DNA from 2 places in the Bradyrhizobium sp. BWC-3-1 genome. Region 2 is predicted to be linked to the other one. Evidence: riboswitches for the same ligand, from Rfam matches in the RefSeq annotation. Region 2 holds a riboswitch; the other holds the start of a gene.
What was found. A riboswitch is a leader RNA that binds a small molecule or an ion and turns the genes downstream of it on or off. The one in region 2 is predicted to bind cobalamin.
Positions count from the first base shown of each region.

Region 1 (5,758 bases), 2.0 Mb from region 2:
GCGAATGGCCGCGCGCGATCCGGCCCATCAGTGCGGCCGATGTGGATTTCATAAGCCTCGATCGGCTGATTGGTGGCGGCATGCAGCGCTGCGACGCGTGTCAACGTCTTCTCCGAGCTCATCACCGTTTCCACATCCAGAAGTCCGAGACCCGGTGTGTCGCCGGCGGGGCCCTCGATCCCCTCGGGATCAGCGACGCTGCGTCCGAGCATCTGATAGCCGCCGCAGAGGCCGAGCACATGGCCGCCTCTGCGGTACTGCGCCAGGAGATCGATGTCCCAGCCCTGCGCGCGCAGAAAGGCGAGGTCGCCGCGGGTGGATTTCGAGCCGGGAATGATGACGAGGCGCACGTCGCCGGGAATGGCCTCGCCCGGCCGCACCATCACGAGATCGACGCCGGGCTCGAGCTTGAGCGGATCGAGATCGTCGAAATTGGCGATTCGCGACAGCGCGAGACAGGCGATCTTGCATTGACCCGGTTTGCGCGCATCGCTCAGGCCCAGCGCATCCTCGGCCGGCAGCTCGCCGGCGCGCGCGAACCAGGGCAGCACGCCGAGGCCGCGCCATGCGGTCTTTTCTTCGATCAGTCTGTAGCCGTCATCGAACAATGTGGGATCGCCGCGGAACTTGTTGATGACAAATCCCTGGATCATCGCGGCATCGTCCGGGTCGATCACCGTCTTGATGCCGACGAGTTGCGCGATGACCCCGCCGCGGTCGATGTCGCCAACCAGCACGACCGGCACATCGGCCTTGCGCGCAAAACCCATATTGGCGATGTCGGCCTTGCGCAGGTTCACTTCGGCCGGGCTGCCGGCACCCTCCACCAGAACGAGATCGGCGCGCGCCTTCAGCCGCTCGAAGCTCTCCAGCACGGCGCCCATCAATGACGGTTTCATCGCCGCATATTCACGCGCACGCGCGGTCGCGATGCGTTTTCCTTGCACGATCACCTGCGCGCCGACATCGGTCTCGGGCTTGAGCAGCACCGGGTTCATGTCGGTGTGCGGCTCGACGCCGGCGGCGAGCGCCTGGAGTGCCTGGGCGCGGCCGATCTCGCCGCCGTCAACGGTGACGGCTGCATTGTTCGACATGTTCTGCGGCTTGAACGGGACCACGCGCAGGCCGCGTCGCACAAAGGCGCGTGCGAGGCCGGCAACGATGAGCGACTTGCCCACGTCCGAGCCGGCTCCCTGGATCATCAATGCGCGCGCCATCGCGAGTTTCTTAGAACTCGACGCCGGCTTGCGCCTTGATGCCGGAGCGGAACGGATGCTTGACCAGCGTCATCTCGGTGACGAGATCGGCGATCTCGATCAGCTCGTCCTTGGCGTTGCGGCCGGTGAGCACGACATGCGTCATCGGCGGCTTCGAGGCCACCAGGAAATCGACAACTTCGGCGATGTCGAGATAGTCGTAGCGCAGCGCGATGTTGATCTCATCGAGCACGACCATGCGGAGATTCTGGTCGAGGATCAGCTCCTTGGCCTTCTCCCAGCCGGCGCGCGCGGCGGCGATGTCGCGGGCGCGGTCCTGCGTCTCCCAGGTAAAACCCTCGCCCATGGCGTGGAATTGGCAGAGGTCGCCGAAATGGCCGGTCAGCATGCGGCGCTCGCCGGTGTCCCAGGCGCCCTTGATGAACTGCACGACCGCGCAGGGGAAGCCATGGGCGACGCAGCGGACGATCATGCCGAAGGCCGAGGAGGACTTGCCCTTGCCGGCGCCGGTGTGGACGATGATCAGGCCCTTTTCGCCGCTCTTGGTCGCCATGATCTTGTCGCGGGCGACCTTCTTCTTCGCCATTTTCGAGGCGTGACGGGCGTCGGTTTCGTCGGCCGTCTGGGTATCCGGTTCGGGCGTCATCGGACGGGGTCCTTCGGCTTGACAAGAGGCGGTCGGGGGCAAATGGTGGCCCGGCGTTGGTTCCTGTCCTACGACAGGCGAAGAGGGAATGCGATAGGGTCCGAATCGGCAAGATTTGGTTCCAAAATGCAGCCGCCCCCGCGACCGTGACCGGAGAGATGCCCGAAGCCACTGACCCCTAGGGGATCGGGAAGGCGGGGATCGAAGGGGAAACCCTGCTCCGCAAGCCGGGAGACCTGCCAACGCGGACGATTTTGGACCGGCGGACGGGGTGTTCCGCGACGGGGAAACGGGCCTTCGCAAGAACGGTTCGTGGGCCTCATCGCTTCCCGCTGTTTATTCTGGAAGAAGCGATGACCGTCACACTTCATGTCTGCATTGCCTGCCGCGCCGGCGAGACACTTGGCGAAGGCGAGACGACGCCCGGCAAGCGCCTGCATGGCGCGATCCTCGAGGCCGGCGTGCCCGACGGCGTCAGCGTGGTTCCCGTCGAATGCCTGTCTGCATGCAACCAGGGTTGCTCCGTCGCGCTCAGCGCGCCCGGCCGCTGGTCCTATGTCTATGGCCGTCTGTCGGATGCGAATGCGAGCGATGTGGTCGCGGGCGCCGCGGCCTATGCGGCCGCGCCCGACGGCCTCGTGCCCTGGCGCAGCCGCCCGGAGATATTCCGCAAGCAATCGCTTGCCCGCATTCCCCCCATTTCCCCCTTGGCCGTCGTGCCGGAGGCCGCCGAATGAATTCGCTCGCAAAAGTCCCGGTCACGGTCGTCACGGGCTTTCTCGGCTCCGGCAAGACCACGCTGATCCAGCATCTGCTTGCCAATGCCAATGGAAAGAAGCTCGCGGTGCTCGTCAACGAGTTCGGCAGCGAGGGCGTCGATGGCGAGATTCTGAAATCCTGCGCCGATGCGAATTGCCCGGAAGAGAACATCATCGAGCTCGCCAATGGCTGCATCTGCTGCACCGTCGCCGACGATTTTATTCCGACCATGGAGAAGCTGCTGTCGCGGGCCGTCAAGCCCGATCACATCCTGATCGAGACCTCGGGCCTGGCGCTGCCCAAGCCGTTGCTCAAGGCGTTCGATTGGCCGGAGATCCGTTCGCGCATCACGGTCGACGGCGTGATCGCGCTGGCCGACGCCGAAGCTGTCGCCGCCGGCCGTTTTGCGCCCGACCCTGACGCCGTCGAAGCGCAGCGCGCGGCGGACGGCAATCTCGACCATGAGACGCCACTGTCGGAAGTGTTTGAGGACCAGATCGCCTGCGCCGACATCGTGCTGCTGACCAAGGCCGATCTTGCGGGCGCGGCAGGCCTCGAAGCAGCCAAGGCGGCGATCACCGCCGAGATGTCGCGCCGCGTGCCGATGCTGGCGATCACCGACGGCGCGATCGACGCGCGCCTCATCCTCGGCCTCGGTGCTGCCGCCGAGAACGATCTCGCCGCGCGTCCCTCGCATCACGACGGCGAAGAGGATCACGAGCACGACGATTTTGCGTCCGTCGTGATCGATCTTCCTGAGGTCACCGATATCGAAGCGCTGGTTGCATCCGTTCAGCGTCTGGCGCGCGAGCAGAATGTGCTGCGCGTCAAGGGTTACATCGCGGTGCAAGGCAAGCCGATGCGCCTCTTGCTGCAAGCGGTGGGCGAGCGCGTGCGCCACCAGTTTGACAAGCCCTGGGGCGCGGGTGCGAGGCAGTCAAAGCTGGTCGTGATCGGCGAGCACGGCGATATCGACGAGGCCGCGATCAAGGCGGGACTCGGTCTTTCAGGATCCGGTATCTGATGCACGTCGTCTTCCGCGAGAGCCGCGGTCTCGAGGAGACCGCGATACCAAGGGACATTGGCCAGGACCCGGCCGATCTCGTGGTGCTCTCGTATTCGGATTCCGATCTTGCCGCGTTCGCGGCCGGCTGGCGCCGTGGCCGCGACAGCCTGCCGTCGCTACGACTGGTCAATCTCGCAGAGCTCCGTCATCCGCTCTCGGTCGACACCTATGTCGAACGCACGCTTGCGCACGCGCGCGGCATTCTCGTGCGTTTGATCGGCGGGGAATCCTATTGGCCGTATGGGCTCGCGGCCCTGCAGCAGCTGGCGAAGGAGCGCGGCATCGTGCTGGCCGTGCTGCCGGCCGACGGCCGCGACGATACGCGGCTGGACGCGTATTCGACCCTGCCGGTCTCGACGTTGCGGCGGCTCAAGGTGCTCTGCGACACCGGCGGCCCCGTCGCATCGCAAGCCGCGATCGCGCAGCTTGCGCTGGCCTCCGGACTCTATGCGGGGCCAGTTATCGGCGAGATGACAGTGCCCGAGATGGGCTTTTACGACCCCGCGCGCGGCGTCGTCGCCGCGCCGACGTCGGGTGAGGGCAGGCCGCGCGCGCTCGTGACCTTCTATCGCTCCTATCTCACCGCTGCCGACACCGGCCCGGTCGATGCCCTGATCGCCGCATTGCGCGAGAAGGGATTCGACGTGTTTGGTGTGTTCGTCACCTCGCTGAAAGCCGCGGGGGTCGCGGATTGGTTGCGGGTGCATCTTGCGCAAAATCCTCCGGCCGCGATCGTCAATGCGACGGCGTTCTCGGCGATGGGCGACGACGGCACGACGCCGTTCGATGCCGCATCCTGCCCCGTGTTCCAGGTCGCGCTCTCCACGGCCCGCCGCGAGGACTGGGCGAGCTCGCTCCGCGGCCTGTCGCCCGGCGACCTCGCGATGCATGTGGTGCTGCCCGAGGTCGACGGCCGCCTGTTCGCGGGCGTGGTGAGCTTCAAGTCTGCCGCGATGCGCGATCCCGATTTGCAATTTTCGCATCTGGCACACAAGCCCGACGAGGAGCGCGTGAAGGCCGTGGCCGCGCGCGTTGCGGCCTGGCGGCGTCTTGCGGAGACGCCGGCCGCTGACAAGCGGATGGCACTCGTGCTCTCCAACTATCCGGGCCGTCCGCATCAGATCGCGCACGCGGTGGGTCTCGATGCGCTGGCGTCGGTCGAGGCCCTGGTGTCCGATCTCGCGGAGGCCGGCTTCGATCTCGATCCGGTCCATGCGCTCGGTGAGACGCTGCTCAAGCAGACCTTGAGCTGGAGCGTCGCCGATTACCGTGCTGCACTGTCGCGCCTTCCGCAAGTGTTGCAGGATGATCTCGCGCAAGCCTGGGGCGCGCTGGAGACCGATCCGGGTTGTCGCGACGGCGCGTTCCATTTCGCTGCGATTCAATGCGGCCGGTCGATCATCGCGGTTCAGCCGGAGCGTGGCGATGCGACCGCGCGCGATGCCGACTATCACGATCTCGCCCGCACGCCGCGCCATGCCTATGTCGCGTTCTATCTCTGGCTCCGCGAGCAGGGCTGTGATGCCGTCGTGCACATGGGCGCGCACGGCACGCTGGAATGGCTGCCCGGAAAATCCGTGGCGCTGTCGCAGGCGTGCTGGCCGGAAGCCCTGGTCGGCGATTTGCCCGTCATCTATCCCTTCATCGTCAATGATCCCGGCGAGGCCGTGCAGTCCAAGCGGCGCCTGGGTGCCGTCACCATCGGCCATCTGCCGCCGCAGCTCGCCGCATCAGCGGTGCCGGACGGGTTGCGCAGGCTCGAACAGCTCCTCGACGAGTACTCGACGGCCGATGGCCTCGATCCCGCCCGTCGCCAGCGTCTGATCGCCGCGATCCGCGATGAGGCACGCGCGGCTGGCCTCGAAGACGATCTTGGCCTCGATGCAGCGGCCGCTCCGGCCGAAGCGATCCCGCGGATCGACCGCTTCGTCTGCGATCTCAAGGAAAGCCAGTTCGGCGACGGCCTGCATGTGTTCGGCCGCGGCGCCTGCGGCGACGCGGAACGCGACGCTTTGCGGGCCGCGCTTGCGGGCCGGCGCGTCGCGCCGGGGCCGTCAGGTTCGCCCTATC
Region 1 is NZ_CP136625.1:5,968,004-5,973,761, reverse strand. Features, by position in the region: gene RX329_RS28995 (cobyric acid synthase) at 1-1,217, opposite strand, end outside; gene cobO (cob(I)yrinic acid a,c-diamide adenosyltransferase) at 1,228-1,863, opposite strand; cobalamin riboswitch at 1,904-2,122, shown strand; gene RX329_RS28985 (DUF1636 domain-containing protein) at 2,217-2,600, shown strand; gene cobW (cobalamin biosynthesis protein CobW) at 2,597-3,646, shown strand; gene cobN (cobaltochelatase subunit CobN) at 3,646-5,758, shown strand, end outside.
Region 1: linked by a shared signal. The riboswitch ahead of RX329_RS28985 (DUF1636 domain-containing protein) and the one ahead of metE (5-methyltetrahydropteroyltriglutamate--homocysteine S-methyltransferase) in region 2 are both predicted to bind cobalamin.

Region 2 (5,758 bases):
ATAGATTGTTGTGATGGGACGCATCCACGCGATGGATAAATGAAGCGATAGGACCGTGGTTCGCGTCGAGCGTAAGTGACTTGGAATTGTCACCTAATCGGTATGGCCGGCATGCGGTCGTCCGCCGGATTCGAGCTTGTCGCCACTGTATGCGATCGCCTCCGCCGGGGCAAACCGGCATTCGCAGGCGCTGGAAACTTTGGAAGCTCGCAAGGATATCGCGAGCTCCCAAAGCGCGTTCATCTTATTCACAGATACGTTGGCGACACGCTCCGTACGATCATGCCTCGGCCCGCAACTCACGTGCGGCGGCCACCATATTGACGAGCGCGGGACGCACCTCCTCCCATCTTCGAGTTTTCAGTCCGCAGTCGGGATTGATCCAGAGCTGCCGATCGGAAACTCGCTGCCGCGCCAACACAATCAGCTGCTTGATCTCGGCTGCTGCGGGAATGCGCGGTGAATGAATGTCATAGACGCCTGGCCCGATTTCATTAGGATATTTGTAGCTCTTGAAAGCGTCGAGCAATTCCATTTTGGAGCGCGACGCCTCGATTGAAATGACGTCGGCATCCATTGCTGCGATCGCATCGATGATTTCGTTGAACTCGGAATAGCACATGTGCGTATGGATCTGAGTTCCGTCAGCGACAGCGGAGGAGCAAACGCGGAAACTGTCCACTGCCCAATCGAGATAGTCCTTCCACTGCGATTTGCGCAGCGGCAATCCCTCCCGCAACGCAGCCTCGTCGATCTGGATCATGGTCGCTCCAGCCGCCTCAAGGTCGATGACCTCGTCTCGGATCGCGAGAGCGATCTGTCGGCATGTCTCGCTCCGCGGGATGTCGTCACGGACAAACGACCAGTTCAGGATCGTCACCGGTCCGGTCAGCATAGCCTTGACGGGTTTTTTGGTCAGAGACTGCGCATGTCGCCACCATTTAACGGTCATGGGCTTCGGGCGGGAGACATCTCCAAACAGGATAGGAGGGCGAACGCACCGCGAGCCATAAGACTGAACCCAGCCGTGCTTGGTGAATGCGAAACCCAACAGCTGCTCGCCAAAGTATTGAACCATGTCATTGCGCTCGAACTCACCGTGTACGAGCACGTCCAGGCCGATATCTTCCTGCCAATGCACGGTATGGGCTGTCTCCGCTTTCAGAAGCTGCTCGTACTGCGTGTCATTCAGCGCTCCCCGCGCATGAGCTGCACGCGCATTGCGGACGTCCGCCGTTTGCGGGAAGGATCCGATGGTTGTGGTTGGAAACATCGGCAATGCGAAGGCGACGCGTTGGACGTCGGCGCGCTGGGTGAACGCACTGCGACGGCGACGCATGCTATCGTCGATCGCGGCCATTCGTCCGGCGACGTTCGCACTGTGGATCTTCGGCGATGTTTCGCGGGTGACGGATGCATCCTCTGAGAGCGTGAGTTCATCGGCCACGTCGGCAGCATAGCCAGCCAGCGCTTTGCCCAATATCGAAAGTTCCTTGATCTTCTGCACTGAGAACGCCAACCACGTCTTCAGATTGGGATCGAGATCGATCTCTAGTTCAATGTCGGTCGGAACATGTAGCAGCGAGCAGGAGGGGGCAATCTGAACACGGTCCCTGCCCAGTTTTTTGACCATAGGAGCAAGTTGGTCGAGTAGCGCCGGCAGATTAGAGCGCCACACGTTGCGACCATCAACGACACCGAGCGAGACCACGAGATCTCTACCTGCTCTGGCGACAATCGCGTCCAACTGGTCAGGTGCACGAACCAGGTCGACATGAACCCCGGCAACGGGCAAGGCCAATACTGTTTCAAGATTGTCGCCGACACCCCCGAAGTATGTGGCCAGCATGATTTTAAGGGTCGGCACGGCCTTAGCGAAATGAGCATAGGCCCGGCGGACAGCGGCCCGAGATGCTTCGTCGACGTCCATCACTAGGCATGGCTCGTCGAGCTGAACCCATTCAGCGCCGCGCGAGGCTAGTTCGCGGAGAACATCGACATAGACGGGGAGGAGTCGATCAAGCAGCGACAGCGGATTGAAGGCGGGATTTACGCTTTTGCCGAGCTTCAGGAAAGTGACTGGGCCCACTAGGACGGGCCGCGTCTGATAGCCGAGGCTTCTTGCCTCCTCATATTCCTCGATCGGCTTCCGAGAGGCATACTTAAAGATCTGATCCTGGTGAAATTCCGGCACCATGTAGTGGTAGTTCGTATCGAACCACTTCGTCATCTCCTGTGCGGCTACGCCGGGCCCATGCTGAGCGTGACCACCGTCTTGAGCGCCACGCGCCATGGTGAAGTAGGTTTTGAGCGACACAGGACCTTCGTTCCAGCCGTAAACGTCGGGAATGGCGCCGACCATTAGGCTGGTATCGAGCACATGGTCGTAGAGCGAGAAGTCATTCGAAGGAATGACGGTCGCACCGCGGGATTTCTGCCGTGCCCAATTAGCGGCACGAAGTCCACTCCCCGCCTCGAGGAGCTCGGCTTCGCTGGATTTTCCCGCCCAGTAGCTCTCGAGCGCGAATTTGAGTTCGCGTCGTGGGCCGATGCGTGACGTCCCCAGTGTGGCAACGGGAAGCGAAAGGATTGACATAGCTTAGACCCCATGTTGGGGCAAAGGCCATGGCGGACGCAGACAGCGAACATCGCGTGAGCGACAACTGCTTGGCGCACACCGGGACGCCCCGCCCGTGGACGATATCTTGTCGAGGCAGGTCTCCTGGCTCACGGGTCGTCGCTGCTGTCCGGCCTTCCCGAAGCCGCATGGCTTCAGTGACTTCGTTGGACAGCGGCTCGCCGCTTACAGTTGCGGGGGCAGCGCCGGCATTGCACCGGCTTCCCTCTTAGCTCCAGATCAAACGAAATCCGGAGACCGCGACGGCTTGAATTATGCGCACGAGGATCGATGCGTCAACCTACCGATTCTCGCTGCGATATTGCCCAAGCGATTACGAGCGCACTAGGCGGGCACGACGGTCTTGCTCGCGGCCTGGTGAACACGCCCGGATCTGTGGAGGCTCCGCTGTGAAATGCATTCGCTCGTTGCTCGCGTAAGGGTTGAGCTCCACGACCGGAACGAACCCGGGCCGCTTTCGGTATCTGTGTGATCGCGAGGAGGCGACCTTTTCCGTCAGCAGCTTTTCGAACCAGCGCGTCGGGAAGGTGCGATCATCTCGGCCGGCATCCGTTTGGTCACAGCCCACGAGGCTCCCTAGACATTTCGAAAGCCGGATTGCTCCAGGACCGCACGGATGATCAGGTCGGCTCCTTGGTGTTCGGCGGCCCGACCAGGCACGAGGTCGTCCGCCTCCGTGAGGTTGGCCAAGATGATCTTCTCGGTGCAATAGGTGTTCACGTGCTGAGCGACTTTTGCGCCGGCTTCGATGCGTCCGTGGCCGCTCGACGCCGGTCTGCCTCGCCTCGACTCGCGGCCAGCGATGATAGGCCTTAACGCGGCCACTGAGCATCGAGGGCCTTGTCCTTGTTCGTGACAATTTCGACGGTGTCCTCCGACAGAGCCCTTTGAGGGGTTCCTCGGAGTCGCTCAGCGTCTTAAGCTCATAACGATGTTAATCGACCTCGATGCGCCCCATGCGGTCGTGGTCTCCTCAAGGTCCCACATCTACAACTTCGTTCGCGAAATCGAGCGATGAGGCCTTTTGGTCGCGGGCTGCCTATCCTGTCTTGGACGGGACACAGGTGTCAGGGACCGGACAGACCACCGCGCATTGCGGCGTGTCGCAATGGCCCTCGCACTCCGTACATTTTTTGGCATCGATAACGTAAATGTCGCGCTTCAGACTGATCGCCGCGTTGGGACACTCGAACTCACATGCGCCACAAACGGTGCATTGCGAAGCGACGATCTTGTAAGCCATGCCTTCCGACTCCTTAGGCGAGCGATGCCATGGGCGATCCCTTTCAAATGCCGTGCCAAACGCAGACGCGCTCAATGTTGGGCAATTTGCCCAATTCGGCTGTCCCGGGTCTGAGACCATGTTGCATCTGCGACAGCAACAGGTCGCTTCAATTTCAGGCTACGAGCCCTCGGCCCGTCTTGCGAGAGTCAGTCGCGACTTGACGCTGGAAGCGTCCGTCGGTTTGTTTGGCACGTCAGCGCGGGGGCAAGCGAGGCTGACGCTTCCTCAACCGGCGGCGACAAAAAACCGCCAACGGACGCAGGTCTACGTTGGATCTCGGCAAACCTCCGGTCACACACCCCGACTGGAGGTTTGTGCAAGCCTCGCTCATGGCTGCAACGCTAGCTGCGCGGAGGACTCGCTGGAGGCTTGCCAAAACGGGCTTGTGGTATAACAAGCTTCGGAGGGAAATGAAGTGGCGGCGGGACGAGCGACACTGGCCCTGCAGACCGAATTGCACTCAGCCTCATGCCTGGTGCCGAGTAGGCATGGCGGTGCTCCTGAGCGTCGCTTGGCCGCACTCAGCCACTCGCAACTATTTTAGACGAGCTGGAGCAGGGTTGAAAGATGACTGTGCAAATTGCTTCAGTGGCATGGCTTTTCCGAACAGATGGCCCTGCGCAAGGTCGAAGCCGAGTTCGGCCACAGCGATTAGGTCAGCCTGGCTCTCCACACCTTCGGCGACGGTGCGCACATTGTACTCTTTGGCTAGATCGACGATATGGCGGCACACCGTTCGCTTGAGGGGCCCATTCGCGCAGCCGCCGACGAACTGACGATCCACTTTCAATTTCATGAACGGGAATTTTGTCACCCCCATCAGCTGCGGCCAATTGGCACCGACATTGTCGATTGCAAGGCCAATGTTGTGAAAGCGAACCTCACGCGCAACCTCGACCAGGAGATCTAGGTTCTCGATCGCTTCCACGCTCTCGATTTCAATCGTCAAACCGCCGAAAGCGGCGTGCGACGGCATGCGCCGACAGAGATCGCGTACCGCCTGCGGGTCAATCAGGAATGCTGCCGGGAGATTGATGGAGAGATCGATCGAAGTTTGCTGCTCCAGAAGATACTGCCAATCCTTGATCGCGCGGTCGATCACGAACTGCGACAAGTTCCTAAAATGCGGATCGTGAGATTCCGGGATGAAATAGGCCGGTGGAACAACGCCCCAGGTCGGGTGCCGCATTCGCACATGCGCCTCGGCGCCGCGGCGGCTAAGGGTACACGCGTCAAACTTCGGCTCATACCAGAGCTCAAGCCAGCCAGCGTGTAAGGCTTCTCCGACATGGACCGCGGGACGGGGCGCCGGCTCTCTTGGCAAGAGTATGCCGATCCGATCGCGCAACGTCTCGGCTGCAAACGGCGCCCTGAGCGGCGGCAGCATAGCAAGTCCATATTCACTGCCGACCTGCTGCACTGCCGCCATGATGATCGACTCGCGCGCTCCGAACGCCAGCACTCGGCCTGCAAATTCTTCGCGTACCAGTATCTCGAGCAATCGTCCAGGCTCGATGCGGTCCGAGCCAATGCCGAGCAGGATCAGATCAGGGAACTCCGTGCGGAGTACATGCGGCAACTCGTCAGCAGTCCTGCATTCGCTGGTAACAAATCCCATATCCTCCAGCACATCCCGTAGAAAGGCGCGCAGATGCCGTTTGCCGACCGCCAGGCATGCCCGCGGCCGCACCTTACGTTGCCCGAAGATTACAGGTTTCCCTCCGACCAGTTCGGCCTGACCATGTTCCATCGCAACCACTCCCGTTCCGTGACGGTGCCTTAAACGAGGAGCGAAGGTCCAAACAAGCTGTGCTTCCCGATATCTTTCGATTGTT
Region 2 is NZ_CP136625.1:7,957,075-7,962,832, forward strand. Features, by position in the region: gene metE (5-methyltetrahydropteroyltriglutamate--homocysteine S-methyltransferase) at 281-2,596, opposite strand; cobalamin riboswitch at 2,695-2,895, opposite strand; gene RX329_RS38195 (4Fe-4S binding protein) at 3,678-3,881, opposite strand; gene RX329_RS38200 (EAL domain-containing response regulator) at 4,459-5,673, opposite strand.